Regions from separate parts of the Lelliottia sp. GFLA7 genome, predicted to be linked through region 3. Evidence: predicted binding sites of a transcription regulator. Region 3 holds the regulator's gene; each other region holds the start of a gene.
The links. The regulator sigma-54, encoded in region 3, starts transcription at its own class of promoters, with help from an activator protein. The targets are predictions, from matches to a motif close to GTTGGCACANNTTTCGCTNT.
Positions count from the first base shown of each region.

Region 1: a site for sigma-54 is predicted at 7,490-7,509, ahead of norV (anaerobic nitric oxide reductase flavorubredoxin). Genes of this name have one in related genera too.
Region 2: a site for sigma-54 is predicted at 2,034-2,053, ahead of hycA (formate hydrogenlyase regulator HycA). Genes of this name have one in related genera too.

Region 1 is NZ_JBWLAQ010000004.1:17,206-27,741, forward strand. Features, by position in the region: gene recA (recombinase RecA) at 1-162, opposite strand, end outside; gene pncC (nicotinamide-nucleotide amidase) at 255-752, opposite strand; gene AC07RN_RS13140 (metal ABC transporter substrate-binding protein) at 882-1,760, opposite strand; gene AC07RN_RS13145 (metal ABC transporter permease) at 1,763-2,626, opposite strand; gene AC07RN_RS13150 (metal ABC transporter ATP-binding protein) at 2,623-3,276, opposite strand; gene mltB (lytic murein transglycosylase B) at 3,588-4,688, opposite strand; gene gutQ (arabinose-5-phosphate isomerase GutQ) at 4,892-5,857, shown strand; gene norR (nitric oxide reductase transcriptional regulator NorR) at 5,854-7,368, opposite strand; gene norV (anaerobic nitric oxide reductase flavorubredoxin) at 7,556-9,004, shown strand; gene norW (NADH:flavorubredoxin reductase NorW) at 9,001-10,134, shown strand; gene AC07RN_RS13180 (HoxN/HupN/NixA family nickel/cobalt transporter) at 10,208-10,536, opposite strand, start outside.
Region 2 is NZ_JBWLAQ010000004.1:41,380-51,915, forward strand. Features, by position in the region: gene hycC (formate hydrogenlyase subunit 3) at 1-870, opposite strand, end outside; gene AC07RN_RS13245 (4Fe-4S dicluster domain-containing protein) at 867-1,475, opposite strand; gene hycA (formate hydrogenlyase regulator HycA) at 1,546-2,001, opposite strand; gene hypA (hydrogenase maturation nickel metallochaperone HypA) at 2,211-2,561, shown strand; gene hypB (hydrogenase nickel incorporation protein HypB) at 2,565-3,428, shown strand; gene AC07RN_RS13265 (HypC/HybG/HupF family hydrogenase formation chaperone) at 3,419-3,691, shown strand; gene hypD (hydrogenase formation protein HypD) at 3,694-4,815, shown strand; gene hypE (hydrogenase expression/formation protein HypE) at 4,812-5,822, shown strand; gene flhA (formate hydrogenlyase transcriptional activator FlhA) at 5,880-7,952, shown strand; gene eitA (siderophore ABC transporter substrate-binding protein EitA) at 8,152-9,150, shown strand; gene AC07RN_RS13290 (FecCD family ABC transporter permease) at 9,150-10,187, shown strand; gene eitC (siderophore ABC transporter ATP-binding protein EitC) at 10,187-10,536, shown strand, end outside.
Region 3 is NZ_JBWLAQ010000005.1:77,021-87,556, reverse strand. Features, by position in the region: gene kdsD (arabinose-5-phosphate isomerase KdsD) at 1-278, shown strand, start outside; gene kdsC (3-deoxy-manno-octulosonate-8-phosphatase KdsC) at 293-859, shown strand; gene lptC (LPS export ABC transporter periplasmic protein LptC) at 856-1,431, shown strand; gene lptA (lipopolysaccharide ABC transporter substrate-binding protein LptA) at 1,400-1,954, shown strand; gene lptB (LPS export ABC transporter ATP-binding protein) at 1,961-2,686, shown strand; gene rpoN (RNA polymerase factor sigma-54) at 2,734-4,167, shown strand; gene hpf (ribosome hibernation promoting factor) at 4,190-4,477, shown strand; gene ptsN (PTS IIA-like nitrogen regulatory protein PtsN) at 4,560-5,051, shown strand; gene rapZ (RNase adapter RapZ) at 5,097-5,951, shown strand; gene npr (PTS phosphocarrier protein NPr) at 5,948-6,220, shown strand; gene mtgA (monofunctional biosynthetic peptidoglycan transglycosylase) at 6,274-6,999, opposite strand; gene elbB (isoprenoid biosynthesis glyoxalase ElbB) at 6,996-7,649, opposite strand; gene arcB (aerobic respiration two-component sensor histidine kinase ArcB) at 7,882-10,215, opposite strand; gene lptG (LPS export ABC transporter permease LptG) at 10,353-10,536, opposite strand, start outside.

The DNA.
Region 1 (10,536 bases), on a different contig from region 3:
CGCACCCAGTGCGATGTCCAGAGAAAGCGAACCCGTGGAGATCGTTTCCACATCCATGGAACGGTCTTCACCCAGGCGCATGATGGAGCCTTTACCGAATTGCTTTTCGATCTGGCCCAGCGCTGCCGCCAACGCTTTCTGTTTGTTTTCGTCGATAGCCATTATTACTCCTGTCATGCCGGAAATCCGCTTACGTATTCCCGGGAGGTGAAAACTGTTCTGTTGAAGCAATTATACTGTATGGTCATACAGTATCAAGTGTTTTGTAGAAATTGTTGCCAGAGCGTTTTTAACGCGTATTCCGTTGCCTGGCGCCGCACGCTTTCGCGATCGCCGCTGAAGCACTCCCTGCGGGTGACTCCCTGACCTTGTGCCGTAGCGAAACCAAACCAGACGGTGCCAACGGGTTTCACATCGCTACCGCCATCGGGTCCGGCAATACCGCTGACAGAAATCGCAAAATCCGCCTGCGCGGCTTTAAGCGCCCCGATTGCCATTTCAACCACCACCGGCTCGCTCACCGCGCCGTGTTGTTCAAGGGTCGGTTCACGCACCCCAATCATCTGGGCTTTGGCTTCGTTGCTGTAGGTCACAAAGCCGCGTTCGAACCACGCGGAGCTGCCCGAGATATCCGTAATCACTTTTGCTACCCATCCACCAGTACAGGATTCCGCCGTTGTCAGCGTAGCGCCACGCTGCTTCAACGCCAGCCCTACCACTTCGCTCAGCTGCATCAATTCATGGTCAGTCATCATCGCTTTCGGCTCCTGAAAAACATGCAGCACAATGTAGCACTTTCTCGTGAGATAGGGAGATGAGGTTCAGGTTTTACGAGGAGGCTTCAGAAAAAGCCGATGCGATGGCATCGGCTTAAAAAAAAATTACTTCATGCTATCCGCAATCGTTTTGACGTTATGGCGAAAGGCTTTGACGTAGGTATCCGCCACGCCACCTTTGGCCGACAGCGCCTCAGGGTAAAGCTCTCCGCCTGGCTGTGCGCCCGTTGCAGTGGCAATTTGTTTTACCAGACGCGGATCGAGCTGGTTTTCCATAAACCAAGTCTTCACGCCGTCTGCCTTAATTTGATCGATGATTGCGGCCACCTGCGCAGCGTTCGCCTCGCTCTCGGAAGAAAGCCCCTGCGGAGCAATAAAGTTCACCCCGTAAGCACGGCTAAAATAGCCGAACGCATCATGGCTGGTTAGCACTTTGCGTTTTTGCTGGGGAATCTGACTAAACTGCGTTTTTGCCCAGCTATCTAGCTGCGTTAGCTGAGCGATATACGCCTGACCAGAAGCCTCCAGCGCCGCTTTATCTTGCGGATCGGCTTGCATCAGACCTGCGAGAATATTTTGCGCATACAACGCACCGTTAGCCGCACTATTCCAGGCGTGAGGGTCGGTGACACTTTTGCCCTCCTCTTCTAAGGTGTGGGTTTTGACTCCAGAAGAAGCCACCACCAGTGTCCCTTTAAACCCTGACGCTTTGACCAGCCGGTCGAGCCAACCTTCCAGCCCCAAACCGTTCACCACCACCACATCTGCCTTACTCAGCGCCGCACTGTCTTTTGGTGAGGGCTCAAAGGTATGTGGATCGCCATCCGGGCCAACCAGCGTCGTCACACTCACATGCTTGCCGCCCACTTCCTGCGTAATGTCGCCGAGAATCGAAAAACTCGTCACCACATTCAGTGTCTTAGCCAGCGCGCTCTGCGTCATGAACCCCAGCAACAGCGCAATCATTACCCCTGTACGTTTCATCTTCACTTCCCCTTGCGTTGAAAAAGCGCACGCAGATTGCTGCGCGAGCCAAATAAAACGGAAAAAATAAACAATGCGCTGGCGGTCAATACGATAGACGGCCCGGCAGGCAAACTGACCGCCCACGACAGGCTCAGCCCAAGCCAGGCACAAAAAATCCCGCTGATGCCCGCCATGAGTAACAGCCCCGGCAATGTTCGCATCCAGCAGCGTGCAGCAACGGCGGGCAGCATCATTAGCCCTACCGCCATCAGCGTGCCAAGTACCTGAAATCCGGCGACGAGGTTAAGCACCAGCAAGGCAAGAAACAGCCCATGTAACAGTCCGGGCAACACGCGAGAATTAACCTGCAACCAGGCGGTATCGAATGCTTCGGTGACCAGCCCGCGATAGAAAATCGCCAGCATCAATAAGGTGAATATGCAGACGCCCGCCACAAAGAGCGCCGCGTCGTTATCGACTGCCAGAATGGAGCCAAAAAGCAGGTGCAAGAGATCGACATTAGAACCGCGAAGCGAAACCAGCGTGACGCCCAGCGCCAGCGAGCAAAGGTATAGCCCCGCAAAGCTGGCATCCTCTTTTAGCGGCGTGCGACGACTGACCAAACCGGCAATCAGCGCAACGATAATTCCGGCAATAAACCCACCCACACTCATCGCCAGCAATGACATCCCGCTGAGCAAATACCCCACTGCGACACCGGGTAAAATGGCGTGCGACAAGGCGTCGCCCATCAGACTCATACGGCGGAGAAGTAAAAAAACGCCCAGCATCGTGGTACTCACAGAAAGTGCCAGGCACACCACCAACGCACGACGCATAAATCCGTATTCAATAAATGGCTGAAAAAAAAGATGCCAGATCATGCCACCCTCGCGCGCACGGTTGCCCAACAAGCCGTGCTGGTATCAAGTCGCAGCGTCTGGGGGAAATGGCGCGCCACGCGCTCGCTGTCATGCAACACCGCCAGGACGGTTTGCCCTTGCAAATACATATCCAGCATCAATTCCATTAGCACGTTACAGGTGGTTTCATCCACGCCAGTGAAAGGCTCATCAAGCATCACCAGCGGCGCGTTCTGCACCAGCACTCGGGCAAAGAGCATGCGCTGGAACTGACCACCGGAGAGTTCATCAATCGTCGATGCAGCCTGCGCCTGCAGCCCCACCCGCTCGAGCGCGCTGGCGATACGCAAACGCGTTTTACGCTGCAACCCCGACAATAAAGAGATACCAGGCCAGCAGCCCATACTCACCACATCCTGAACGGTCAGGGGAAATTGCGCTTCCAGCGAGTGGCGCTGCGCCAGCCAGCCGATAACCGGATGTTTTTCCGGCCAGCGAAATGCGCCGCTCACCGGAGGAATAAACCCCGCGAGCGTTTTCAGCAGCGTCGATTTCCCGCAGCCATTCGCGCCGACAATCGCCGTCATACTGCCGCGCTCAATGACGCCATTCAGCGCCTGAGTGACCGGCTGGCCGTCATATCCGGCCACCAGATTTTGTAGCTCAATCATGGGAGGATCACCGCCCAGCGCACCGCCAAAGCGATAATCGCTATCAACCCGAACGCCATCAGGAGTCGCGCCAGCGCGGAAAGAGAGAGAAGTGAAATAGACATATTGACACCGATATTTATGTTATAACATAACATTAATAAATCGCGGCGCAGATGTAAATGCAGAAGATGATGATGGAGTGTGGCGAAATGTTACCGCTGCACTTCTTAGCGGTAGCAGTAAAGATGAGGCGCTAAGTATCAAACAACGACCTGATGATTTGCCGGAGATGAAACCCTGCTCCGGCAAATCATTCAGCGGTGGGAAACTTACTGACTAAACGGAGACGCCGCAGGCACACGCGCCAGCGCAACCGCCTGACCCAATTGCCACACCGCCATCGCGTAGTGCGTGCTGTGGTTGTAGCGGGTAATCACGTAGAAATTCGGCAGCCCGTACCAATATTGATAACCCGTACCAATATCCAGACGCAGCAAACTCACCTGCTGATTATTATTCAGCGGCTGCATCGGCGTTAACCCGGCTGACGCCAGTTGCGCCACGCTGTATTTGGTTTTGAAACCATTTTCCAGCCCAGGCGCCTGACCGTTGGCCTGCACGGCGACCGGCTCGCCTTTCACCCAGCCGTGTGCTTTGAAGTAATTCGCCACGCTACCGATGGCATCCACCGGATCCCACAGATTGATATGCCCGTCACCGTTAAAGTCCACGGCGTATTCTTTATAGGACGACGGCATAAACTGGCCGTAACCCATTGCGCCCGCGAATGAGCCTTTCAGATCCAGCGGATCGTCCTGCTCGTTGCGCGCCATCAGCAAGAAGGTTTCCAGCTCTGATGAGAAATATTCTGCGCGGCGCGGATAGTTAAAGGAGAGCGTCGCCAGCGCATCAAGAATGCGCGTTTTGCCCATCACGCGGCCCCAGCGGGTTTCCACGCCAATAATGCCGATGATGATTTCAGGCGGAACGCCGTAAACCTGCCATGCGCGGTTCAGCGCATCTTCATATTGATTCCAGAATGCCACGCCGTTTTGCACGTTGTCCGGGGTGATGAACTGTTTACGATAGCGCAGCCACGCACCGTTCGGCCCTGTGGGCGCCTGCGCGGTTGGCGCTTGTCTGTCCATCAGGCGCAGCACGTAATCCAGACGTTTGGCCTGGGACAAAATTTCGTGCAGTTGCTGTCTATTAAAACCGTGCTTGCTCACCATCTTATCGATGAACTGTTCGGCCGCAGGGTTGTTGGCGAAATCACCGCCCATCTGCATGACATTGTGCTGCGGCTCCAGCAGAAAACCGCCGGAGGGCGCGCCAGCCGTCTGTTGAACTTCCTCTGTTTTCGGTTTGCTGCTACAGGCAGCAAGCATAATCAGCGCGGGAATGAGCGCTGCGTAACGACGCTTGACCATGAGACATCCATTGAAAGAATTCGATAAGTGGCAAGTATGGTAAAGCATCCGCGACACCTCAAGGAAGGAGTTCTGTGGCGCGAAGCAAAATCTTTCGGTATTGGGCAGGATCCCCACCAGGAGAATGCACTATCATGGGCGCAGCCACGTTTCTGTCGTTCTGCCAGGGCACGAAGCGCAAGGGATTATAACCGGAGATAAAAATGAGTGATTTTCTGCTAAACACAGGCCGTCAGACATTAATGCTGGAACTGCAGGAAGCCAGCCGCCTGCCAGAAAGGCTGGGCGATGATTTTGTCCGTGCAGCCAACACCATTATTCAATGTGAAGGCAAAGTGATTGTCGCAGGCATTGGTAAATCCGGGCATATCGGTAAGAAAATTGCCGCGACACTCGCCAGCACCGGTACACCTGCCTTTTTTGTCCATCCGGCAGAAGCCCTGCATGGCGATCTGGGGATGATCGAAAGCCGTGACGTGATGCTGTTTATCTCCTATTCCGGCTCGGCAAAAGAGCTGGATTTGATCATTCCGCGTTTGCAGGAAAAATCCGTTGCGCTGCTGGCGATGACCGGAAAGTCCCGCTCACCGCTGGCGCTGGCCGCAAAAGCGACGCTGGATATTTCCGTTGAACGCGAAGCCTGCCCGATGCACCTCGCGCCAACATCCAGCACCGTTAATACCCTGATGATGGGCGATGCGCTGGCGATGGCCGTCATGCAGGCGCGCGGTTTTAATGAAGAAGATTTTGCACGCTCTCACCCAGCGGGGGCGCTGGGCGCGCGTCTGCTCAATAAAGTTCACCATTTGATGCGTACCGAAGAGGCCGTTCCTCAGGTCAAACTCAGCACCAGCGTCATGGACGCAATGCTGGAGTTGAGCCGCACCGGGCTGGGACTGGTCGCGGTCTGTGACGAAACGGGTCTGGTTAAAGGTGTCTTCACCGATGGCGACCTTCGCCGCTGGCTGGTCGGTGGCGGCGGTCTGGAGGCTATCGTCAGTGAGGCAATGACCGCTGGCGGACTGACGTTAAACGCCGAAAGCCGCGCCATCGAAGCCAAAGAGATCTTAATGAAACGTAAAATCACCGCGGCACCTGTCGTTGACGACAGCGGCAAGCTTTGCGGTGCCATCAACCTGCAAGATTTCTATCAAGCCGGGATTATTTAGCCCTTTAGCCCCAGGCGTTTCGCCAGCCGATGCAGGTTGGCGACGTCCATCTCAAGCGCTCGCGCGCAAGCCGCCCAGCTACGTCCATTTTGATCAAGCGCACGGGTAATCATCTGGCGTTGAAACGCTTCCGTCGCCTCACGCAGATTTTCATGGGCTATCGCCGGGAGTTCCTGCGCCACGGCAGGCGCTGCCTCATCATGCAAAGCAAAATGTCGCGCGTGGATCACCACGTCGTCGCCCAAACGCGCGGCACGTGCCAGGACCACTGCACGATGAATGGCATGTTCCAGCTCACGCACGTTTCCCGGCCAGCCGTAACTTAACAAATGGCTACGCGCGCCGGGGCTTAACACCACGCGTGATAATCCCATTTTTAACCGGCACTGCTCGCAGAAAAAGCCTGCCAGAAGCACTACGTCTTCGCCACGCTCGCGCAGCGGCGGGACTGACAGCGGAAATACGCTTAAACGATGGAACAGATCGGCACGAAAATTCCCGGCCAGCACCTCTTCGCGCAGATCGCGGTTGGTCGCCGCCAGCACGCGCACGTCGACGCGCAAACTGCGATCGTCGCCGACGCGCTGAATATCACCGTACTGCAACACGCGCAGCAGCTTGGCCTGGAGCGCCAGCGACAGCTCACCGATTTCATCAAGGAACAGAGTGCCGTTATCGGCCATTTCAAACTTGCCGCTGCGGTTGCTGATTGCGCCGGTAAACGCCCCTTTGACATGCCCGAATAGCTCACTTTCCGCCACGCTTTCGGGCAGCGCGGCGCAGTTCAGATACACCAGCGGATTGACCGCTCGCGGCGAAGCTTCATGAATCGATTTCGCCACCAGCTCTTTTCCGGTGCCTGTTTCACCGCCGATCAGCACGTTGAGATCGGACGCCGCAACAATTTCGATCTCCTTTTTCAGCTGCATCATCCCTGGCGACAGGCCGATCATTTCCGTATGCGCGACGTGCTCGAACGCGACCGGACTGCCCGGCATAATATTCTGACTTTCCAGTTGTTCGATCAGCAGCGCATTATTGAGCGCGCCAGAGGCCAGCGCAGCAATCAGGCGCAGCTCTTCATCGCTAAACGTATCGAACTGATCCGGCTCAAGGCCATCGAGCGTTAACGCACCAATCAGATTCTGTCCGGCAAACAGCGGCAAGCCGATACAGGCGTGGACCTTCAGGCTCTCTTGCCCAGGGATTAATCCATCGTAAGGATCGGGTAAATCGCTGTCCGCCGGGAATCGCACCACGTCACCCGCACGGGCAATCGTCTCCAGACGCGGGTGCCCTTCCAGCGTAAAACGACGCCCCAGCACGTCGTGCGCCAGCCCGTCGATCGCCAGCGGAATAAACTGCCGTCCTTCGTAGCGCAGCAGCGCTGACGCATCACAATCCAGCACGTGGCGCAGCGTGGAGATCAGCCGCTGAAAGCGATCCTGATGGCCAATACCGGTTTGCAGTTCAATGGCGATTCTCGCCAGCACCTCTACAGAAAAACTCATTTTCGCCTCGCTGTCATTTTGACAATATATGTTGTCATATTGACAGCAAACAAGATAGTCACTTTGACTACCCATCATGAGTTATTATTTTTAAAAAGAACTAAAATCAATAACTTAAATAGTTGGCACGCAACTTGATATAAGCAAATCATCTTAGTTAAAAACACCGTGTTAATTTGAGGTTGCTATGTCTATTCTGGTTAAAAATAACATTCATTGGGTCGGCCAACGTGACTGGGAAGTGCGTGATTTTCATGGTACCGAATACAAAACTCTGCGCGGCAGCAGCTACAACAGCTATCTGATTCGTGAAGGTAAAAACGTCCTGATCGATACCGTCGATCACAAATTCAGCCGCGAGTTCGTGCAGAACCTGCGTAGCGAAATCGATCTGGACGCCATCGACTACATCATCATTAATCATGCGGAAGAAGACCACGCCGGTGCGCTGACCGAGCTGATGTCCTACATCCCAAACATCCCGATTTACTGCACCACCAACGCCATCGACTCTATCAACGGCCATCACCACCATCCGGAGTGGAACTTCCACACGGTCAAAACCGGTGACTCGCTGGATATTGGCAACGGCAAACAGCTGATCTTCGTTGAAACCCCGATGCTGCACTGGCCCGACAGCATGATGACTTACATGACGGGTGACGCGGTGTTGTTCAGCAATGACGCTTTTGGTCAGCACTACTGCGACGAGCGCCTGTTCAACGACGAAGTGGATCAGACCGAACTGTTTGAACAGTGCCAGCGCTATTACGCCAACATCCTGACGCCTTTCAGCCGTCTGGTGACGCCAAAAATCACTGAGATTCTCGGCTTCAATTTGCCAGTGGATATGATTGCCACCTCCCACGGCGTGGTGTGGCGCGAAAACCCAACGCAAATTGTGGAACTGTATCTGAAATGGGCGGCGGATTATCAGGAAGACCGCATCACCCTGTTTTACGACACCATGTCCAACAACACCCGCATGATGGCAGACGCCATTGCTCAGGGTATTAATGAAGTTGACCCGAACGTGGCGGTGAAAATCTTCAACGTGGCGCGCAGCGATAAAAACGAAATCCTGACCAACGTTTTCCGCTCCAAAGGCGTGCTGGTGGGAACGTCGACCATGAACAACGTGATGATGCCGAAGATTGCCGGTCTGGTCGAAGAGATGACGGGCCTGCGTTTTCGTAACAAACGGGCCAGTGCTTTTGGCTCCCACGGCTGGAGCGGCGGCGCGGTTGATCGCCTGTCCACGCGCTTGCAAGATGCCGGTTTCGAAATGTCGATGAGCCTGAAAGCGAAATGGCGCCCGGACGTCGATGCGCTGGAAATTTGCCGCCAGCATGGCCGTGAAATTGCACGTCAGTGGGCGCTCGCTCCATTGCCGGAAGCTTCAGTCAAACCGGCACAACAGCAGGAAAATTGCGCCTGCGCCGCCGCTGCGACAGCAGATCTTGGCCCCTGCATGCAGTGCAGCGTTTGCCAGTGGGTTTACGATCCTGCATTGGGCGAGCCGCTTCAGGACGTTGCGCCAGGCACGCCGTGGAGCGACGTACCGGATAATTTCCTGTGCCCGGAATGTTCACTCGGTAAAGACGTTTTTGACGTCCTGGCAACGGAGGCAAAATGAGCCACGGAATCGTGATCATCGGCTCGGGTTTTGCCGCCCGTCAGCTGGTGAAAAATATCCGCAAACAAGACGCGAATGTGCCGCTGACGCTCATCGCCGCTGACAGTATGGACGAGTACAACAAGCCGGATCTCAGCCACGTCATCAGCCAGAGCCAGCGTGCAGACGACCTCACCCGCCAGACGGCGGGGGAGTTTGCCGAACAGTTCAACCTGCGTCTTTTCCCTTACACCTGGGTAACCGATATCGACGCCGCCGCGCACTGTGTGAAGGCCAAAGATAAACAGTGGCATTACGATAAACTGGTGCTGGCAACGGGTGCGTCGGCTTTTGTGCCGCTAATTGAAGGACATGAGCTCATGCTGACGCTAAACAGTCAGCAGGAGTACAAGGCTTGCGAAACCACGCTTCGCGACGCCCAGCGGGTGATGATTGTTGGCGGGGGCCTGATAGGCACCGAACTGGCAATGGATTTTTGCCGCGCTGGTAAATCCGTGACGCTGGTTGATCATGCTGCCCGTATTTTATCAGCCCTGATGCCGGCAGAAGTCAGCAGTCGCTTACAGCATCGCCTGACGGATATGGGCGTGCATCAGCTGCTGAAATCACAGTTACAGAGCCTGACAAAAACCGACACCGGGATTCGCGCGAAGCTCGACCGGAACCGCAGCGTGGAAATCGACGTCGTAGTTGCCGCAACCGGTTTGCGTCCAGAAACCGCGCTCGCCCGCCGGGCCGGCGCAGAAACCCATCTCGGTGTGAAGGTCGACAGCTATCTGCAAACCACACAGCCCGATATTTATGCGCTGGGAGATTGTGCAGAAATAAACGGCCAGGTGCTGCCATTCCTGCAACCCATTCAGATCAGCGCGATGTATTTAGCGAAAAATCTGCTTGGCGCGAGCACACCGCTGAAATTACCCGCCATGCTGGTGAAAGTGAAAACGCCTGAATTGCCGCTGCATCTCGCAGGCGAAACGCAGCGTCAGGATCTGAACTGGCAAATTACGCTTGAAACACAAGGGATGGTGGCGCGTGGAATGGATAATGACGGTCAGCTCCGTGCCTTTGTGGTCAGCGAAGATCGCATGAAGGAGGCTTTCGCTCTGCTGAAATCGTTACCCGTTTAACCCTCAGTCTCTTGCCCCTCTTGCTTAACGTTAGGATTTTATGATCCGCAGCCCCGGTGTCCCGGGGCTTTTTTTATTCACACTTTTGGTATTCAAGCGCATCGTAACCACGCCAACGGTAATTCAGCATCGAGATTAACCAGCAGGCAATAAACAAACCGACCACGAAAAATCCCGCGTTACCCAGGTTATCGTTGACCATCGCCACGCCATTCCAGATGCCGCCGCTAAGCCGGAACTTATCCATCAGCAGGCCCAATGCTTCCAGCCCGCCGATAAATAGCGCCACCACGACCGAGGTGCCGGTGATGGTCATATTGTAATAGAGCTTGCGCTGCGGTTTATTGAACGCCCAACCGTAAGCCCCGACCATCAGTAAATTATCAATCGTATCAATCAGCG
Region 2 (10,536 bases), on a different contig from region 3:
GTACGCCAGCAAACGCTGGATATTGTGCTCCATCAGGGCATACAGTCCGCCCACGAAAGCGGTGAGCATCCCGACCAGCAACAGCACCACGCCCCACCACAGTGGCGGTTGTCCACCCACCAGCGTCAGCGTCAACATGCCGAACAGACCGACTTTCATCACCACGGTTGAAAACAGCGTCGCGGCAGGAGCAGAAGCGTTCGCATGTGCCTGGGGAGCCCAGCCGTGCAGCGGAATAATCCCCGCCAGTAAACCGAAGCCAGCCATCCCCAGCAGCCAGATGTCGGCACCTAATGGCAACAACTGCGTGCGTTCATTGATCAACACCAGATCCAGCGTGGCGTAGCGTTGCCACGTTAACCAGCACGCCAGCGCCAGCAGCAGCGTTCCCAGGCGTCCCAGCGCAAACCACAGCTTGCCAGACTGCGTGCATCCGGTGAGAAACACCCCGCATAACGCCATGATTTCGGACATCACCACCAGCGCCGCGAGATTGCTGGCGACTACGGCACAAATGGCGGTCGCCAGCAGCAAATTGACCAACAGCCCGTTCGGTTTGGTCTGCGAATGACGATGCCAGTCGATGTTAAACAGGCTGATAAACAGCCCGCACAAACCAAAGGTCACCAGCCAGATGGCGTTGAGCGGCGTAAGGGCAATGCTGTGATGGATAACAGGAATCACCGCCGCGGCACTCAGCCCGCGCGTCAACACGACAACACCCGCAGCGAACGTCATCACGCTGCCCACTGCGCCGCCAAGCCCGGCAACCCAGCCGCTCAGCGGTTTATAAAACGAGAGGAGAAGTGACAGAACCGCCGTCACCGTCAGGCACGCTACAGCGCTGATAACTAAATCGACAGCGTTCATTTCGCCCCCTCATTTTGCGTCTGAAACAGCGACAGATCGCCGAAATCGGTATTCACGGTCAGCTCACGTTTGCGTTTGCTGCTGCGCGCAATATCACGAATATTCACCAGAATCAGCGCCTTTGTCGGACAGGTGCGAACACAGGCTGGGCCTTGCTCGTCAAAGCTGCACAAATCGCATTTCACCGCCACGGCACGCACGCCAGGCACCCAATCCAGCAGCGTACTGACGCGCGCCGGAGCCGGTGGCGCAGGGGGCGCTTTTGGCGAATTAGCATTGGCAGGAATGTGCAGCGGACGGCTGCCGGAAAATTCAATGGCACCAAATGGACAGGCGATGCCGCACAGTTTGCAGCTCACGCACAGGCTTTCATTGAGCTGCACAGCACCCTCAACGCGGGTGATGGCGTTGACAGGACAGACACCCGCGCAGGGGGCGTCCTCACAATGATGGCAGAGCTGCGGCGCAGACTCTTTCTCATTGCGCATGACTTTCAAACGTGGCATCGACTGCAACCCGTGCAGGCGGTGCGTTTCTGAACACGCCGCTTCACAGGTATGACAGCCAATGCAGACCGTCGAGTCAGCTATTACAAAACGGTTCACCGGGGAGTCCTCAGGACATAGTCATTTTTGACGAAAAAGTGTCATATCGACACGTCTCGACACGTAAACATCAGACGGTGCGCGGCTCGCTCACCAGCGCTTTTAAATCCACCGGTAAATCGTGCTCAACCGCGGAATAGAGGTTGTTGTAAACAGGTGCGATTTTTTCCAGATAGTGTTCAAGCACCTGCTGGCGATCGCGGTTGCTAACGTGACCGTCAACCATGCCGTCGGCCATCAACTGCGCCTGCGCAATCAGCTCTCTTTCGCCCTCTTTAGTCTCGACGAAGTACTGAATGGTGTGGCTGTTAAACGTGTCCGCCAGGGTGACGTAAATCATGAAGTGGCCGAACAGGACAAAGCACAAATCCTCTTGTGCCGCACAGCTCATGGCGTGATGCAGACGCGCTTTTGACAGGGTGATCCCCTGAACCAGCGAATTACAGTAATGCTGCCATTGTTCCTGCAGTGATTGATGGCGTTGCGCGATGTAATCCGCCTTTTCGCTAATTTCCCAAATAGTCATCTCAGGTATCCGGTTAATGGAGATACGGCTGTTAAGCAGATTTTGTGCCAATTTTTATCATGTTGAAATTTATAGAATTTAATCCAATCCAAACTGTCAATGACAGCCTGTCGACGTGTCATTTCGTCAGCAGCGTCATCGTCACACCCTAATCAAAATTAAGCTGGCATCGTTATTGCATTAATGGGGCAAATCATTGAGGAGGCGTCATGCACGAAATCACCCTCTGCCAGCGAGCGCTGGAGTTAATCGAACAGCAGGCAAAAGCGCACAACGCGAAACGCGTGACAGGTGTGTGGCTGAAAGTGGGGGCGTTTTCCTGCGTCGAAACCAGCGCCCTCACCTTTTGCTTTGAGCTGGTGTGCCGCGACACGCTGGCAGAAGGCTGTCAGCTGTATATAGAAGAACAGCAGGCCGAATGCTGGTGTGAACACTGCCAGCAATACGTCACGCTGCTCTCCTCTAAAGTGCGCCTCTGTCCGCAGTGCCAGAACGTCGGGCTGCGCATCGTGGCGGACGACGGTTTGCAGATCCAGCGCCTCGAAATAGACCAGGAGTAAATCATGTGTAGTACCTGCGGTTGCGCCGAAGGCAACCTGTATATCGAGGGCGATGAGCATCGCCCGCACTCCGCGTTTCGCTCCGCCCCTTTCTCCCCTGCACCGCGCGTCACGGCGGCGTTAACCGGCATTCGGTTCACACCGAAGCAGTCGGATGCGGGCGATCTGCATTACGGCCACGGCGAAGCGGGGACGCATTCGCCAGGCATGAGCCAGCGCAAAATGTTGGAAGTCGAAATCAACGTGCTGGACAAAAACAATCAGCTGGCTGCACGTAATCGCGCGCGCTTTGCCGCTCGTCAACAGCTGGTGCTGAACCTGGTTTCTAGCCCCGGCTCAGGCAAAACCACTCTGCTAACCGAAACGCTCAAGCACCTGAACGGCAGCGTCTCGTGCGCGGTTATCGAAGGCGATCAGCAAACCGTGAATGACGCCGCACGCATCCGCGAAACCGGCACCCCGGCTATTCAGGTCAATACCGGTAAGGGCTGTCATCTGGATGCGCAAATGATTGCCGACGCTGCGCCGCGTCTGCCGCTGGCCGATAACGGCATTCTGTTTATTGAAAACGTCGGCAATCTGGTGTGTCCGGCGAGCTTTGATCTGGGCGAGCGTCACAAAGTTGCAGTGCTGTCCGTCACCGAAGGGGAAGACAAGCCGCTGAAATATCCGCATATGTTTGCCGCTGCCTCGCTGATGCTGCTCAATAAAATCGACCTGCTGCCGTATCTGAATTTCGATGTCGATAAATGCCTGGCGTACGCGCGCGAAGTGAACCCGGATATTCAGATCCTGCTAGTGTCCGCTACAAGCGGAGACGGCATGGAAAGCTGGCTCGCGTGGCTGGAGAACGAACGATGTGCATAGGCGTTCCGGGACAAATTCATTCCATCGATGGAAACCAGGCAAAAGTAGAAGTCTGCGGCGTGCTGCGCGACGTCGATCTCACCCTGGTCGGGTGCGTGGACGAAACCGGCGCATCGCGTCTTGGTCAGTGGGTGCTGGTTCACGTGGGCTTTGCGATGAGCCTGATCGACGAGGACGAAGCCCGCGATACCCTGGCGGCGCTGCAAAATATGTTTGAAGTCGAGCCGGACGTCGGCGCGCTGCTGTACGGCGAGGAGCGATAGCGATGCGCTACGTTGATGAATATCGCGCGCCGGAACAGGTGATGCGGCTTATCGCCCACCTTAAAACCCGGGCAACATTACTCGATTACACCGCACAGCGTCCGCTGCGGATTATGGAAGTGTGCGGCGGGCACACGCATGCCATCTTCAAATTTGGCCTTGACCAGCTGCTGCCGGAAAACATCGAGTTTATCCACGGTCCGGGCTGTCCGGTGTGCGTGCTGCCGATGGGCCGTATCGATAATTGCATCGAAATCGCCAGCCAGCCTGAGGTGATTTTTTGCACCTTTGGCGATGCGATGCGCGTGCCGGGCAAAAAAGGCTCACTGTTACAGGCCAGAGCGCGCGGTGCGGATGTGCGAATCGTCTATTCACCCGTGGATGCTCTGAAGCTCGCGGCTGAAAATCCAACGCGCAAAGTGGTGTTTTTCGGCCTGGGGTTTGAAACCACCATGCCCGCCACAGCCATTACCCTGCAACAGGCAAAAGCAAAAGGTCTCGATAACTTCTTCTTTTTTTGCCAGCACATCACGCTGATCCCCACGCTGCGTAGCCTGCTGGAAGAACCCGATAACGGAATTGATGCTTTTTTAGCACCCGGTCACGTCAGTATGGTGATTGGTACAGAGGCTTACGGTTTTATTGCAGCGGACTATCATCGGCCATTAGTGGTCGCTGGTTTCGAACCACTTGATCTACTGCAAGGCGTCAACATGCTGGTTGAGCAGAAAATAGCAGCCCTGAGCGTGGTCGAAAATCAGTATCGCCGCGTCGTGCCAGATGCGGGAAATCCGCTGGCGCAAAACGCCATCGCCGAGGTTTTTGCCGTAGAAGGTGACAGCGAATGGCGCGGTCTGGGACTGATTGCTGAATCTGGCGTGCATTTAACCCCCGCGTATCGCGCGTTCGACGCCGAAGCGCATTTTCGCCCGCAGCCACAGCAGGTTTGTGATGACCCGCGAGCCCGCTGCGGAGCGGTCCTGACCGGTAAATGCAAACCGCATCAGTGCCCGTTATTTGGCAACACCTGCAATCCGCAAACCGCATTTGGCGCGCTGATGGTCTCTTCCGAAGGCGCCTGCGCCGCATGGTATCAGTATCGCAATCAGGAGTGTGAAGCATGAACACGGTTGAAATGGCGCACGGCAGCGGTGGCCAGGCGATGCAGCAGCTCATCAGCCAACTGTTTCTGGAAGCGTTTGCCAATCCGTGGCTGGCGGAGCAGGAAGATCAGGCGCGCATTGCCCTGTCGACACTGACCACGCAGGGCGACAGGCTGGCGTTCTCGACCGACAGCTACGTGATTGATCCGCTGTTCTTTCCGGGCGGCGATATCGGCAAGCTCGCGGTATGCGGTACGGCGAATGACGTGGCCGTCAGCGGCGCAATCCCCCGCTATCTTTCGTGCGGCTTTATCCTCGAAGAAGGGCTGGCGATGGACACGCTAAAAACCGTCGTCCAAAGCATGGCAAGCACCGCACGCGAAGCGGGTATCGCTATCGTCACCGGTGACACCAAAGTCGTGCAGCGCGGCGCGGCGGATAAACTGTTTATTAATACTGCCGGACTGGGCGCCATCCCCGCGGACGTTCACTGGGGCGCACAACGGTTGGCGGTCGGCGATGTGCTGATCGTGAGCGGCACGTTGGGCTGTCATGGCGCAACGATTTTAAACCTGCGAGAAGGTCTGGGTCTGGACGGTGAATTGCGCAGCGACTGCGCCGTGTTGACGCCACTTATCCAGACGCTCCGTCACATTCCGGGTATCAAAGCCCTGCGCGACGCGACGCGCGGGGGAGTGAATGCGGTTGCCCACGAATTTGCTGCCAGCAGCGGCTGCGGCATTGAGCTGATAGAGCAACATCTGCCGGTCAAAACTGCCGTGCGTGGCCTGTGCGAACTTCTTGGCCTTGATCCGCTAAACTTTGCCAACGAAGGCAAACTGTTAATCGGCGTCGAGCGTTCTGCAGCAGAAGCCGTACTGACGCAGCTGCGCGCGCATCCACTTGGTCAAGATGCTGCCGTGATTGGTGAAGTGGTTGAGCGCAAAGGGGTGCGCCTGACCGGGCTTTACGGCATTAAACGCACGCTGGATTTACCGCACGCGGAACCGTTACCCCGAATTTGCTAGAACCGCGCTAAACGTGGTCAGCACTCTTATTTTTTTGCCCGTTTCTTTGGAAGCAATATGTCGTATACACCGATGAGCGATCTTGGACAGCAAGGGCTGTTCGATATTACGCGCACACTGTTACAGCAGCCCGATCTGGGTTCGCTCAGCGAAGCCCTGACGCGTCTGGTGCGGCAGTCTGCGCTGGCAGACAGTGCCGCTATCGTGCTGTGGCACAGCGCAAGCCGTCGTGCCAGCTACTTTGCGACGCGCGACAACGGTAAGTCCGTCGAATATGAAGACGAAACCATGCTGGCGAATGGTCCGGTGCGCCGTATTTTGTCACGCCCGGACGCCCTGCACTGCAACTTCGACGAATTCCAGCAGGCCTGGCCGCTGCTTGCAAAGAGCAATTTGTATTCGCCTTTTGGCCATTATTGCCTGCTGCCGCTCACCGTAGAAGGGCGGATTTTTGGTGGCTGCGAATTTATCCGCAACACCGATCAACCGTGGAGCGAGGCGGAATATGAGCGCCTGCATACGTTCACGCAGATTGTCAGCGTAGTGGCCGAGCAGATCCACAGCCGCGTCACCGATAACGTCGATTACGATCTGTTAAGCCGCGAGCGCGATAACTTCCGCATTCTCGTCGCCATCACCAATGCGGTATTGTCCAGACTGGACATGGACGAGCTGGTGAGTGAAGTCGCCAAAGAGATCCACCACTATTTTAAAATCGACGCGATAAGTATCGTGTTGCGCGGCCATCGCAAGGGCAAGCTGACCATCCACTCAACTCACTATCTCGATGAAACCCATCCTGCGCACGAACAAAGCGAAGTGGATGAGGCGGGAACGCTTTCCGAGCGGGTATTTAAAAGCAAAGAGATGCTGCTGCTGAATCTGAGTGAACGGGACGAGCTGGCACCTTACGAGCGGATGCTTTTCCAGTGTTGGGGGAACCAGATTCAGACGCTGTGCCTGCTGCCGCTGATGTCCGGCAATACCATGCTCGGCGTGTTAAAACTGGCGCAGTGCGAAGAACAAGCCTTTACCACGACCAACCTTAAGCTGCTGCGCCAAATCGCGGAGCGCATTGCCATTGCACTCGACAACGCGCTGGCGTACCAGGAAATTCATCGCCTGAAAGAGCGGCTGGTGGACGAAAACCTGGCGCTGACCGAGCAGCTTAATAATGTCGACAGTGAATTCGGTGAAATCATTGGCCGCAGTGATGCCATGTACAGCGTTCTGAAGCAAGTTGAGATGGTGGCGCAAAGCGACAGCACGGTGTTAATCCTCGGGGAAACGGGCACCGGTAAAGAGCTGATCGCCCGCGCGATTCATAATCTTAGCAACCGCAACAGCCGCCGGATGGTGAAGATGAACTGCGCGGCGATGCCCGCGGGCTTACTCGAAAGCGATTTGTTCGGTCATGAACGCGGTGCGTTTACCGGCGCCAGCACCCAGCGCATTGGCCGCTTTGAACTGGCGGATAAAAGCTCGCTATTCCTGGATGAAGTGGGTGATATGCCGCTGGAATTGCAGCCAAAACTGCTGCGAGTGTTACAAGAGCAAGAGTTTGAACGTCTGGGAAGTAACAAACTCATTCAAACCAATGTCCGGCTGATTGCCGCGACCAATCGCGATCTGAAAAAAATGGTCGCCGACCGCGAATTTCGTAACGACCTTTATTACCGTCTGAACGTGTTCCCAATTTGCTTACCACCGCTACGCGAACGCCCGGACGATATCCCGCTGCTGGTGAAAGCCTTTACCGCTAAAATTGCTCGTCGGATGGGACGCAATATCGACAGTATTCCGGCGGAAACGCTGCGCACCCTTTCCGCGATGGAGTGGCCGGGCAACGTTCGTGAACTGGAAAATGTGATTGAACGTGCCGTTCTGTTGACGCGTGGCAACGTGCTACAGCTATCGATCCCGGAAGTCATGATCTCAGAGCCGCCGTTGCCCACACGGGAAATGGCGCAGGACGGTGAGGACGAGTATCAGCTGATTGTCCGTATTTTAAGAGAGACCAACGGCGTCGTCGCCGGGCCAAAAGGCGCCGCACAACGTCTCGGTTTGAAGCGCACAACATTGCTCTCGCGAATGAAACGTTTGGGCATCGAAAAAGATATGTTGCTCTGATTCCCTTCTCAATGCCGTGTTATGCACGGCATTCATTTCTCCAGCCATCATAATTCCTAATTAATAACAACACGTTATTATCAGTGATTGACACGATATATTTTAAATTGTATAAATCCCACCCGTTAAAATGAGTTTCATTATCATTAAAATCCCCTGCCCTGCTAATAAACAATCAATTGATGAAGGATAGCGTTTTATGAAAAAGGTCCTCAGCGCCTTAGGCTTGGCATTCGCTTCGGTTAGCTGTGCATATGCAACCACTTATCCTCTGACTATTGAGAATTGCGGGTACACGCAAACCTTCACCAAAGCCCCTGAGCGCGTTGTCGCGCTAGGTCAGAATACCGTCGAAATTTTACTGCTGTTGGGACTGCAGGATAAGATCGCTGCCAGCGCTTTTTGGCCAACCAAAGTGCTGCCGGAACTGGCTGAGAAAAATGCCAAAATCAAACTGCTGACGGTCGAAATCCCGACACTTGAGTCTGTTCTCGCCCAGAATCCTGATTTTGTTCCGGCACAGTTGCCGTTATTGCTGGGCCCTGAAAGCAAAGTGGCGAAACGAGAAGATCTCGCGACCGTTGGCGTTAACAGCTATGTTTCACCCGGCATGTGCGCCACCAAAAAGGGCGTTGGCGACATGTACGGTAGCCGTCAAAAACTCTGGGACATGACGTTCCTGTACCAGGAAATTGAAGATTTCGCTAAAATTTTCAACGTTGAAGCGCGCGGTCAGGCGGTGATTGCCGATTTCAAAAAACGCGAAGCCGATCTGCGTGCCGAATTTGGTAAAAACAAAAAAGACCTTTCATTTGTGTTCTGGTTCTCCAGCGCGTCCCCTTCTGCAGACGCCTACGTGGGCGGCAAAAATGGCGCATCCGGCTTTATCGCGAATGTGCTGGGCGGACACAACGCCATTACCTCTGAAACCGAATGGCCAACCGTGGGCTGGGAAAGCATCATCGCAGCAAACCCTGACGTCATCGTCGTCTCAAGCCTCGATCGTAACCGTTGGGTTCTGGATAACGCGGAAGAAAAAATCAAATTCCTGAAAAGCGATCCGGCGGTTAGTCAGCTTGATGCCGTCAAAAAAGGTCATATCGTGGTGATGGACGGTCAGGCCATGAACCCCACTATCCGTACCATTTACGGCGCAGAACAGGTTGGCGAACAGCTTAGAAAGATGGGGCTGAACTAATGAGTTCAGCCGCTCAACAGGCACGGCAGGGGGTGTTTCTTGGCACATCCTGCATCCTTTCTATTGCCTTGCTTATTCTGGTGATCGCCATTGGCGTCAGCGTGGGTGAGCTGTCGATCCCGCTGCAAACCGTGTTCTACGCGATCGGCAATAAAATGGGATTCACCGATGTGCCGCTGAGTCGCATTTTTGAAAGTGTGATTTGGGACTTCCGCCTGAGCCGTGCGCTGGTTGCGGCCTGCTGCGGTGCGGGACTGGCCATTTGTGGAGCGGTACTCCAGAGCCTGTTGAAAAATGCGCTCGCAGAACCCTATGTTCTTGGGGTCTCCGCGGGGGCCTCCACGGGCGCAGTGTCTGTTGTGGTATTAGGTATCGGAACGGGCGCCGTTTCGCTCTCCGCGGGCGCGTTCGCCGGTGCCTTTGCTGCTTTTGTGTTTGTCGCGTTTCTGACGAATGGCGCGCGTGGCGGTAACGAGCGTACTATCCTGGCGGGTGTTGCCGCCTCGCAGCTGTTTAATGCCATCACCGCCTACACCATCAGTACCTCCGCCAGCGCTCAGCAGGCCCGTGATGTGATGTTCTGGCTGCTGGGCAGTTTTAGCGGCGTCAGATGGCCTGAGCTCCAACTGGTGCTGATTGTGGTGCTGACCGGCCTGGCTATCTGTCTTTACTATTCCCGTGCGCTGGATGCCTTTACGTTTGGCGATGATGCCGCAGCGTCCCTTGGGATCGCCGTCCCTTGGGTGCGTTTGATTCTGTTCACCGTCACTGCGCTGATTACCGCAACCATTGTCAGCATGGCGGGCTCTATTGGATTTGTCGGCCTGGTCGTTCCGCATGTGATGCGCTATTTCTTTGGCCCGCTGCATCGCACGTTACTCATCGCCAGCGCCCTGGCGGGTGCCATTCTGATGGTGCTTGCCGATATTGCGTCTCGTCTGCTGATTGCACCGCAAAGCCTGCCGGTCGGCGTGGTCACCGCCCTGGTTGGCGTGCCGTTCTTTGCCCTTATTATCTATCGTTCAAGGAATAAGTGATGAGCATCACTGCCGAAAATATTACCTGGAAGGTGGGTAAAAAAGTTATCGTCAACAATGTCTCACTGAAGGTTTCTCGTGGGCAAACGGTTGGGCTACTTGGCCCAAATGGTTCAGGTAAATCCTCTTTGCTGCGCGTTCTGGCAGGCTTGCGCCGGCCCCATTCGGGCTGCGTCACACTGGACGATAAAAACATCAGCCAGATCGCTAAAAAACAGCTGGCACGCCGGGTGGCCTTTGTTGAACAGCACGGCATGACAGAAGCGAATATGCGCGTTCGTGACGTGGTAAAACTCGGCCGAATCCCCCATCATTCGCCTTTTTCGAACTGGGGTGCGCAGGACGATGA
Region 3 (10,536 bases):
TCGGCATGACGGTGATTTGCGACGACCAGATGAATATCGAAGGGATCTTCACTGATGGCGATTTACGCCGTGTGTTTGATATGGGCGTTGATGTCCGCACGCTGGGTATCGCCGACGTAATGACGCCAGGCGGCATCAGAGTCCGTCCCGCCACGCTGGCAGTCGAAGTTTTGAACCTAATGCAGTCCCGTCATATTACCGCCGTCATGGTTGCCGATGGCGACCAACTGCTGGGTGTGGTACATATGCATGATCTTCTGCGCGCAGGCGTAGTGTAATGAAGGATAAGACAATGAGTAATGCGGGTGCATCCCTTGCAACCTGTTATGGTCCGGTAAGCACGCAAATGATGACGCAGGCGGAAAAGATTCGTCTGCTGATTCTGGATGTAGATGGCGTTCTTTCCGATGGCTTGATTTTTATGGGCAATAACGGCGAAGAGCTGAAAGCATTTAACGTGCGCGACGGTTACGGCATTCGTTGTGCGCTCACATCCGGGATAGAAGTTGCCATTATCACCGGGCGTAAGGCTAAACTGGTAGAAGATCGCTGTGAGACATTGGGCATCACCCATCTGTATCAGGGCCAGTCTGACAAAATGGTCGCTTTCAGAGATTTACTGGCGAAACTGGCCATCGCACCTGAGAATGTGGCCTATGTCGGGGACGACCTGATTGACTGGCCGGTGATGGCTGAAGTGGGGTTAAGTATCGCCGTCGCCGATGCACATCCTCTGCTGATCCCGCGCGCGGACTATGTCACCCGGATCAACGGGGGGCGCGGTGCCGTTCGCGAGGTGTGCGATTTGTTATTGCTGGCACAGGGCAAGCTTGATGAGGCCAAAGGGCAATCGATATGAGTAAAACCAGACGTTGGGTTATCATTCTGCTTTCACTGGCCGTGTTGATATTGATTGGCGTGAATCTCGCTGACAATGACGATGCGCCAGCAGAAGTGGTCGCCACTAACGATCCGACCTATAAGAGCGATCACAGCGACACGGTGGTTTACAGCCCGGAAGGCGCGCTGAACTATCGCTTAATTGCCCAGCACGTTGAGTATTTTTCCGATGAAGGTATCTCGTGGTTTACTCAGCCGGTCATGACCACGTTTGACACCAATAAGGTGCCGACCTGGTCGATCAAATCTGACAGAGCAAAATTGACAAATGACCGTATGCTTTATCTGTACGGTCACGTAGAAGTGAACGCCCTGACCGCTGACTCTCAACTACGCAAAATTACGACAGATAATGCGCAGATCAACCTGGTGACTCAGGATGTGACGTCGCAAGATCTGGTGACGTTATACGGCACTACATTTAATTCCAGCGGTTTGAGAATGCGCGGGAACTTACGCAGCAAAAACGCCGAGCTGATTGAAAAGGTTAGAACCTCATATGAAATTCAAAATAAACAAACTCAGCCTTAATTTTGTTATCGCCAGCGCGCTGCTGGCCGCCAGTCTCCCTGCCCTTGCGGTGACAGGAGATACTGAGCAACCTATTCATATCGAGTCTGACACTCAGTCACTTGATATGCAGGGGAACGTTGTGACCTTCACGGGCAACGTCGTGATGACGCAGGGCACCATCAAAATCAATGCCGATAAAGTGGTTGTCACCCGTCCTGGCGGTGAACAAGGCAAAGAAATTATTGATGGCTACGGCAATCCGGCAACGTTCTATCAAATGCAGGATAACGGTAAGCCGGTTAAAGGCCACGCCTCGCACATGCACTATGAGCTGGCGAAGGACCTTGTCATCCTGACCGGCAATGCTTATCTAGAGCAGTTGGACAGCAACATCACCGGCGATAAGATCACTTATCTGGTGAAAGAGCAGAAAATGCAGGCATCCAGCGAGAAAGGTAAGCGCGTGACAACCGTACTGGTTCCGTCTCAGCTGCAGGACAAAGGGAAAACCCAGGCTCCCGCACAGAAAAAGAGTAACTAATTCGTTATGGCAACATTAACTGCAAAAAACCTCGCCAAAGCCTATAAAGGCCGCCGCGTCGTGGAAGATGTCAGTCTGACCGTTAACTCCGGCGAAATTGTTGGCCTGTTGGGTCCTAACGGTGCAGGTAAAACCACCACCTTTTACATGGTGGTTGGCATTGTTCCGCGCGATGCGGGCAACATCATCATTGATGATGAAGACATTAGCCTGCTGCCGCTGCACGCTCGCGCGCGTCGCGGGATTGGCTATCTGCCGCAGGAGGCGTCTATTTTCCGCCGTCTAAGCGTGTTCGACAATCTGATGGCCGTCCTGCAAATCCGTGACGATTTGACCGCTGAGCAGCGTCAGGATCGCGCCAACGAATTGATGGAAGAGTTCCATATCGAACACCTGCGCGACAGCCTCGGCCAGGCACTTTCGGGGGGTGAACGCCGCCGAGTAGAAATTGCTCGTGCCCTGGCAGCCAATCCGAAATTTATCCTTCTGGATGAACCATTTGCAGGCGTCGACCCCATCTCCGTTATCGACATTAAACGCATTATCGAACATCTGCGCGACAGCGGTCTCGGTGTGCTGATTACCGACCACAACGTGCGTGAAACGCTGGCCGTTTGTGAGCGCGCGTATATCGTCAGCCAGGGTCATTTAATTGCTCACGGCACGCCACTCGAAATCCTCGAAGATGAACATGTTAAGCGCGTGTACCTTGGGGAAGACTTCAGACTCTGATAGGGTAGAGGTTAAGTTACGCAGGACCGGAGAAAAACGCCCTGAACATGAAGCAAGGTTTGCAATTAAGGCTCAGCCAACAGTTGGCGATGACGCCACAGTTACAACAGGCGATCCGTCTGTTGCAACTGTCAACGTTAGAACTTCAGCAGGAACTGCAGCAAGCGCTGGACAGTAATCCACTGCTGGAGCAAACCGATCTTCATGAAGAGGTAGATACCCAGGAAAAGCAGGATACCGAAACGCTCGATACGGCAGATGCCCTTGAGCAAAAAGAGATGCCTGACGAGTTACCGCTAGATGCCAGCTGGGATGAAATTTACACCGCTGGAACCCCTTCCGGAACGCGCGCTGATTATCAGGATGATGAGTTACCGGTTTATCAGGGTGAGACCACGCAGTCGCTACAGGATTACCTGATGTGGCAGGTGGAGTTGACCCCTTTCACCGAAACCGATCGCGCGATTGCCACTTCCATTGTCGATGCCGTGGATGACACCGGGTATTTAACGGTGACCCTGGACGAAATTCTGGAAAGCATGGGTGATAGCGAAATCGAACTCGACGAGATCGAAGCCGTTCTCAAGCGCATTCAACGCTTTGACCCTGTCGGCGTCGCAGCAAAGGATCTGCGCGACTGTTTGCTGATCCAGCTTTCTCAGTTTGCAAAAGAGACGCCAAGACTCGACGAAGCGCGACTGATTATCAGCGAACATTTGGATTTGCTGGCGAATCATGATTTCCGCAGCCTGATGCGCGTGACGCGACTCAAAGAAGATGTACTGAAGGAAGCGGTGAATCTGATCCAGTCGCTCGATCCCCGGCCGGGGCAATCGATCCAAACCGGCGAACCCGAATATGTGATTCCTGACGTTCTGGTCCGAAAGCACAACGGTCTCTGGACCGTAGAACTCAATTCCGACAGCATTCCCCGCCTGCAAATCAACCAGCAATATGCTTCCATGTGCACCAGTGCGCGGAACGACTCCGACAATCAATATATTCGTAGCAATCTTCAGGAAGCGCGATGGCTGATCAAAAGCCTCGAAAGCCGAAATGATACGCTGCTACGCGTGAGTCGCTGCATTGTGGAACAGCAGCAAGGCTTTTTTGAGCAGGGCGAAGAATTTATGAAACCGATGGTTTTGGCAGATATTGCTCAAGCCGTTGAGATGCACGAATCGACCATTTCGCGTGTGACCACGCAGAAGTATCTGCACAGCCCGCGTGGTATTTTTGAGCTTAAGTATTTCTTCTCCAGTCATGTGAATACCGAAGGCGGCGGCGAAGCCTCGTCGACGGCAATTCGTGCTCTGGTTAAGAAGTTGATCGCCGCGGAAAACCCCGCGAAGCCACTGAGTGACAGTAAGTTAACCACCATGCTGTCCGATCAGGGTATCATGGTGGCACGTCGTACTGTTGCGAAGTATCGAGAGTCTTTATCCATTCCGCCGTCTAACCAGCGTAAACAACTGGTTTGACACAACCGATAAGGAAGACACTATGCAGCTCAACATCACAGGACACAATGTCGAAATCACTGAGGCTTTACGCGACTTTTTGAATACAAAATTCGCCAAGCTGGAGCAGTATTTCGAGAGGATCAATCAGGTCTACATTGTGTTGAAAGTGGAGAAAGTGACTCATATCTCGGACGCAACCCTGCACATAAACGGGGGCGAAATCCATGCCAGTGCGGAAGGGCAAGACATGTACGCGGCTATCGACGGCTTGATTGACAAACTTGCGCGACAGCTTAATAAACATAAAGATAAACTGAAACAACACTAATTGTCCGAGCAGTTAACGGGTGCAGGGCGGCCTGTTGTGATACACAACAGGCCATTTGTACAGTTAGCGCTTAGGTGAAATTATGATGAACAACGATTCCGGTCTTCAATTAAGTCATGTCCTTAACCAGGAATGTACCCGCAGTGGCGTTCACTGCCAGAGCAAAAAGCGCGCTCTGGAAATCATCAGTGAACTGGCCGCAAAACAGTTAAGCCTGCCACCTCAGGTGGTGTTTGAGGCCATTCTGACCCGTGAAAAAATGGGCAGTACCGGTATCGGCAATGGTATTGCCATTCCGCATGGCAAGCTGGAGGAGGACACACTGCGCGCCGTGGGCGTCTTTGTCCAACTGGAAACGCCGATCGCTTTTGATGCGATCGATAACCAGCCCGTCGATCTGCTTTTCGCTCTGCTGGTGCCTGCTGACCAGACCAAAACCCATTTGCATACGCTTTCGCTTGTGGCCAAGCGTCTGGCAGATAAAACAATTTGCCGCCGTCTGCGCGCAGCTCAAAGTGATGAGGAACTGTATCAAATTATCACCGAAGCGGAAGGCAATCAGGATGATGCGTAACCACAAGATGGCCTCCACATCTGCAGGCGCGAGGAGAAACGGAACATGGTGCTGATGATCGTCAGCGGTCGTTCGGGCTCGGGGAAATCCGTGGCCCTTCGAGCACTCGAAGATATGGGTTTTTATTGCGTCGATAACCTTCCGGTCGTGCTGCTACCAGAACTGGCGCGTACGCTAGCTGACAGACAAATTTCAGCTGCCGTCAGCATCGACGTCCGTAATATGCCGGAATCGCCGGAAGTCTTTGAGCAGGCGATGAGCAGCCTGCCAGAAACCTTCACTCCGCAATTGCTGTTCCTGGATGCCGATCGCAACACGCTGATTCGTCGCTACAGTGATACCCGACGTTTGCATCCGCTTTCCAGCAAAAATCTCTCCCTTGAGAGCGCTATCGACGAAGAGAGCGATTTGCTGGAGCCGCTGCGTTCCCGTGCCGATTTGATTGTCGACACCTCCGAGATGTCGGTTCATGAACTGGCCGAAATGCTGCGCACCCGCTTGCTGGGCAAACGTGAGCGTGAGCTCACCATGGTATTCGAATCGTTTGGCTTCAAACACGGGATCCCTATCGATGCGGATTATGTGTTTGACGTGCGCTTCCTACCCAACCCGCACTGGGACCCTAAACTGCGCCCAATGACCGGTCTGGATAAGCCTGTCGCAGCATTCCTCGACAGACATACAGAAGTTCACAATTTTATATACCAGACGCGAAGCTACCTTGAGCTATGGTTACCTATGCTGGAAACCAACAACCGCAGCTACCTGACCGTAGCCATTGGTTGTACCGGCGGTAAACATCGTTCGGTGTATATTGCTGAACAGCTGGCCGACTATTTCCGCTCACGCGGTAAAAACGTTCAGTCTCGTCATCGCACGCTGGAAAAACGCAAAACATGACCGTAAAACATACCGTTGAGATCACCAACAAGCTGGGCATGCACGCCCGTCCAGCGATGAAATTGTTTGAATTGATGCAGGGTTTTGACGCTGAAGTGTTGTTGCGTAACGACGAAGGCACCGAAGCCGAAGCCAACAGCGTTATCGCGCTACTCATGCTCGATTCCGCCAAAGGTCGCCAGATTGAAGTCGAAGCCACCGGTCCGCAAGAAGTTGAGGCGCTGGAAGCGGTCGTTGCGCTGTTTAACTCAGGCTTTGACGAGGACTGATTTAGCGGTTTGCCCTTCGCCCCTTGCATGCATCCAAGGGGCTTGAGATTCACTCAGTACAGTTTATTTCTGGTCATAAACCCTTCCCCACCAAGCTGACGCATCTGGCGCATAATCCACGCCTGGCGACTACGGACGTATCCCGATGGCGCATTCGCTTTGTAGATAATGGGGTTAGGCAATACGGCGGCCAGCAGCGCCGCCTCTGACTGACTCAGACGACTGGCGGGCTTATTGAAATAGCGCTGTGCTGCGGCTTCGACACCAAACACCCCGTCGCCAAACTCAGCAATATTCAGGTACACCGTCAGGATGCGTTTTTTACTCCAGACCGTTTCCATCCCGACCGTCAACCCGGCTTCCAGCCCTTTTCGCACCCAGCTTCGATCATCCCACAAAAACAGATTTTTCGCCGTCTGCTGTGAAAGAGTCGATGCGCCGCGTACGCGTTTTTCATTCCGCTCATTATGCGCCAGCGCCTTCTCGATTGCCGAAACGTCAAATCCCCAGTGTTCCGGGAATTTCTGATCTTCCGCCGCAATCACCGCCAGCCCCATCCATGGCGAAATCTCGTCCATGCTCACCCAGTCGGAATGCGCCACATAACCGAAATGGCCGGTTAGCCATGCGCTGACTTGACGCTCCACCATCACCGCCGAAAAGGGCACGGGCATAATGCTAAACAACGCGATGCCGCCGCCCCAGAAAACGGCCAGCGCCAGCACCACGCGAATGAAGATTCGCTTCGCCCATGCGACAGGAGAACGTTTTTGACTCACTGGGTCAGAACCAACACACGGTCAACCAGCTTATCAATACCGGTTGCAGCTTCTGCGATGTTTTGCGCCACCATATAGGCTGGCGTGGTCACGATCTTATTGTCTTCATCGACAACAATATCGTCGACCGGACAAGGCACATGTTCCCCGCCCATCTCTTCGATCACTTCCGCCGTGTCGATATCAGTGCCAATGGTCAAACGTAACGGGAAATCAAAAATCTTTGGCAGCATGGCGGGCGCGATGCACATAAAGCCCAGCGGTTTTCCCAACGCATGCATGCGTTGAGCCAACGCTTGCAACGCGCTATCGATGTGGCACTCACTCCCCTGGCTGGCGAAGGTGCTCAAATTTTTTGCCGCGCCAAACCCACCGGGAACGATCAGAGCGTCCAGTTCATCAGCATTTGCCTGCGCGAGCGGCAAGATATTGCCTCGGGCAATACGGGCGGCTTCGATGAGTACATTACGCGTTTCAGACATCGGTTCACCAGACAGATGGTTAATCACATCCACCTGATTTTTATCCGGCGCAAAGCAAACGGCTTCTGCGCCCTGTTTAGCCAGCGCAAGCAGCGTCAAAACGGATTCGTGTATCTCTGCACCGTCGTAAACGCCGCACCCACTCAGCACTACACCCACTTTTGTCATCTTGCTGTTCCTTCTCTCCAACCGTCTGAAGCATATTAAAAATTCTGATTAAAACGCTATGCTTCACACATTTCACTGATTCATGTAACAAATCATTTAAGATTTGCTATCTTAACTGCGTGCGGCCTCATTCTTAAGGCAGCGTCCATGCGAAAACAACACAAAGAATCAGGCGCGGCCACGATTTCCCTGGTGTTGGCGCAGTATTTCGCGCACCCCGGTTTATCCGGGGTCATTTTTTTGTACTTTCCACCCACGCTTTCAGCACGGCAACATCGTTTTGCCATTCCTGCTTCATCTCTTCAACCCATTCACCCACGTTATCCGACCACGCAGGTAAATCGGGAGACTGGATCTGCTGACCCAACTGCTGCAAATGACGCAAACCAATCGACCCGGCGGCACCTTTAATTTTGTGACCCTCTTCGACGATACCTTTCTGATCGCGAGCCGTCAGGTTCGATTCCAGCACGTTTAAATAGCCTGGCATCATTTTTTCGAATACGGCCAGACCATCGGTGATCAGCTTCGGACCCACCAACTCGATATACTGTTCAAGCATGGCGATATCCAGAATCGTTTGCGCTTTTTCGCTATCAACTGACGTCATAGTGCTCTCCTCTTCATCACAGGTATCCCAGAATTTCTTGATCATGGCAGTCAGGGCCGGCACCGCCAGCGGCTTGCTGAGCACATCGTCCATGCCAGCATCGAGGTACTCTTTTTTGTCCTTCAGCACGTTCGCCGTCAGCGCGACCAGTGGCGGAAGTTCATCGCGGGCATAACGTTGCGTCAGCTCGCGCGAGATATCCAGCCCAGTCATGTCCGGAAGCTGGATATCCAGCAGCACGAGATCATATTCACCGGGGGTAAACATCTCCAGCGCGGCGGTGCCGGTCATCGCCACATCGACGCTATTACCCAGTTTTTCCAGCACCGAACGGGCAACAATGACGTTCAATTCAATATCTTCAACCAGCAACACATGCAGCGCAGGTAATGGCAATTCGTCGTTTTCGAAGGTGTCTTCCACCTCTTCCGCTACCGCCGGGGCATGGACAGTCAGCGTAAACGTTGAGCCTTTACCCTGCTGGCTTGAAACCGTGATATCCCCACCCATGCTTTTTGCCAGGCGGCGCGATACGGCCAGGCCAATCCCGGTTCCCGTCGCGGGTTTCCCGCCGTTGCTGTCTTTCACCTGATAATACATGGCGAAAATCTTGTCGTGCTCATCCTGCGGAATACCGATACCGGAATCTTGCACCTCGAAGTGCAGCATATCGCCCTGGTCAAAACGTATCCGAACCACCACTTCACCCTGCTGGGTAAATTTCACGGCATTGCTGATAAGATTCCACAGGATCTGGCGCAAGCGCGTCCCGTCAGTCACCACTTTATGTGGCAACGGCAATGTTGGCTCAAGCACAAAACGCAGCCCTTTTTGCTGAGCCTGTAAGCCTGAGAGATTTTCTAGATCGGCCAGGAAACCGGTGAAGTCGACCGGCTGGTTATCCAGCTGGACTTTGCGGCGCTCCATCTTATCCATGTCGATAATATCATTGAAAATATTACCCAGCGTCACCGCAGAAACATGAATGGTTTTGAGATATTTCTCTTGTTCGCTGGTTAATTCGGTATCCAGCAAAATACGACTGAGCCCCACGATGCCATTCAGCGGCGTGCGCAATTCATGGCTGATGGTGGAGATGAAGGTGGTCTTGTCACGGCTGGCACGCTCAAGCGCGTCCTGATAGCGCTTACGCTCGGTAATATCGCGGCCAAAGCCCATCAGCCCGTGGCGCTTACCGACGCGGTCGTAATATGGGACTTTGCGGATTTCAAAACAGGCTTTGCGACCGTCCGGATAATCCAGCCACTGTTCGTAAGTTAAAGAGACATTGTGACGGAACACTTTCTCGTCGGTTTCAATCACTTTTACCGCAGCCTCTGCGGAGTAAACGTCCTGCGGCTTAAGATGAATCAGCTGTTTTTCGCTTTTTCCCGTCAACAACTCCATGGCCCGGTTGCAGCCAGAAAATTCTTTATCTTCATTACGATAGAAAACGAGATCGGGTGAGGCATCAAGGAAAGATCGCAGGAATGAGGATTGCTGTTCGAGCTGAATTTGCGTCACTTCACGCTCTTTCATCTCGATTTTCAGTTGCTCAAGCGTGGCCTGACGTTCCGCTTCCGCCTTCTCACGATCTGAAATTTCCTGGTTCAACTGCGCAATGTTGTCCTTCAACTGTACGTTGAGTTTGAGATCGCGATCGCGCATCTCCTCCAGCTTTTGCACCAGCCGGGAAAGACGCTGGCGCGATTCCTCCAGTTGCTCCACCACCACCGAGAGAAAATAGACGGCCCACGGCGTGATTAACAAACCAAAGAAGATTGAGCGGATAACGTCAATGCTCTCAACCTGCCCGTGCAGCACCATGGTCACGGCCATCTGGACCACAATCGCCAGAACCACCAGCGCCAGGGCCAACAGCAGGGAAAAACGCACCAGGCCGAGCTTCATCATCAGATCGACGTAATACTGCGCCAGCATACGAATTTGCTTCATAGGGGATCCCTTCACAACATCATCGCTCAATCATACTCAAATTTGAGGCAAGACGTTGAAGGTTGTGTGAAAAAGTGCGGAGTGAAACGGGTGAGGAGACTCACTCCCGGCGATGCGGGAGTGAGTAAATCAGGAAACTAAGAGCGTCTGAGGAGTAACCAAAGGCTTATCAGGAAGAACGAAGCGCTTGGAAGTAGTGCGCCAATCAGCGGCGGAATGCCGTAGACCAGCGTCAACGGACCGAAGATCTGATCCAGCACGTAAAAGACGAAACCAAAGCTGATCCCCGTCACCACACGCACGCCCATTGCCACGCTACGC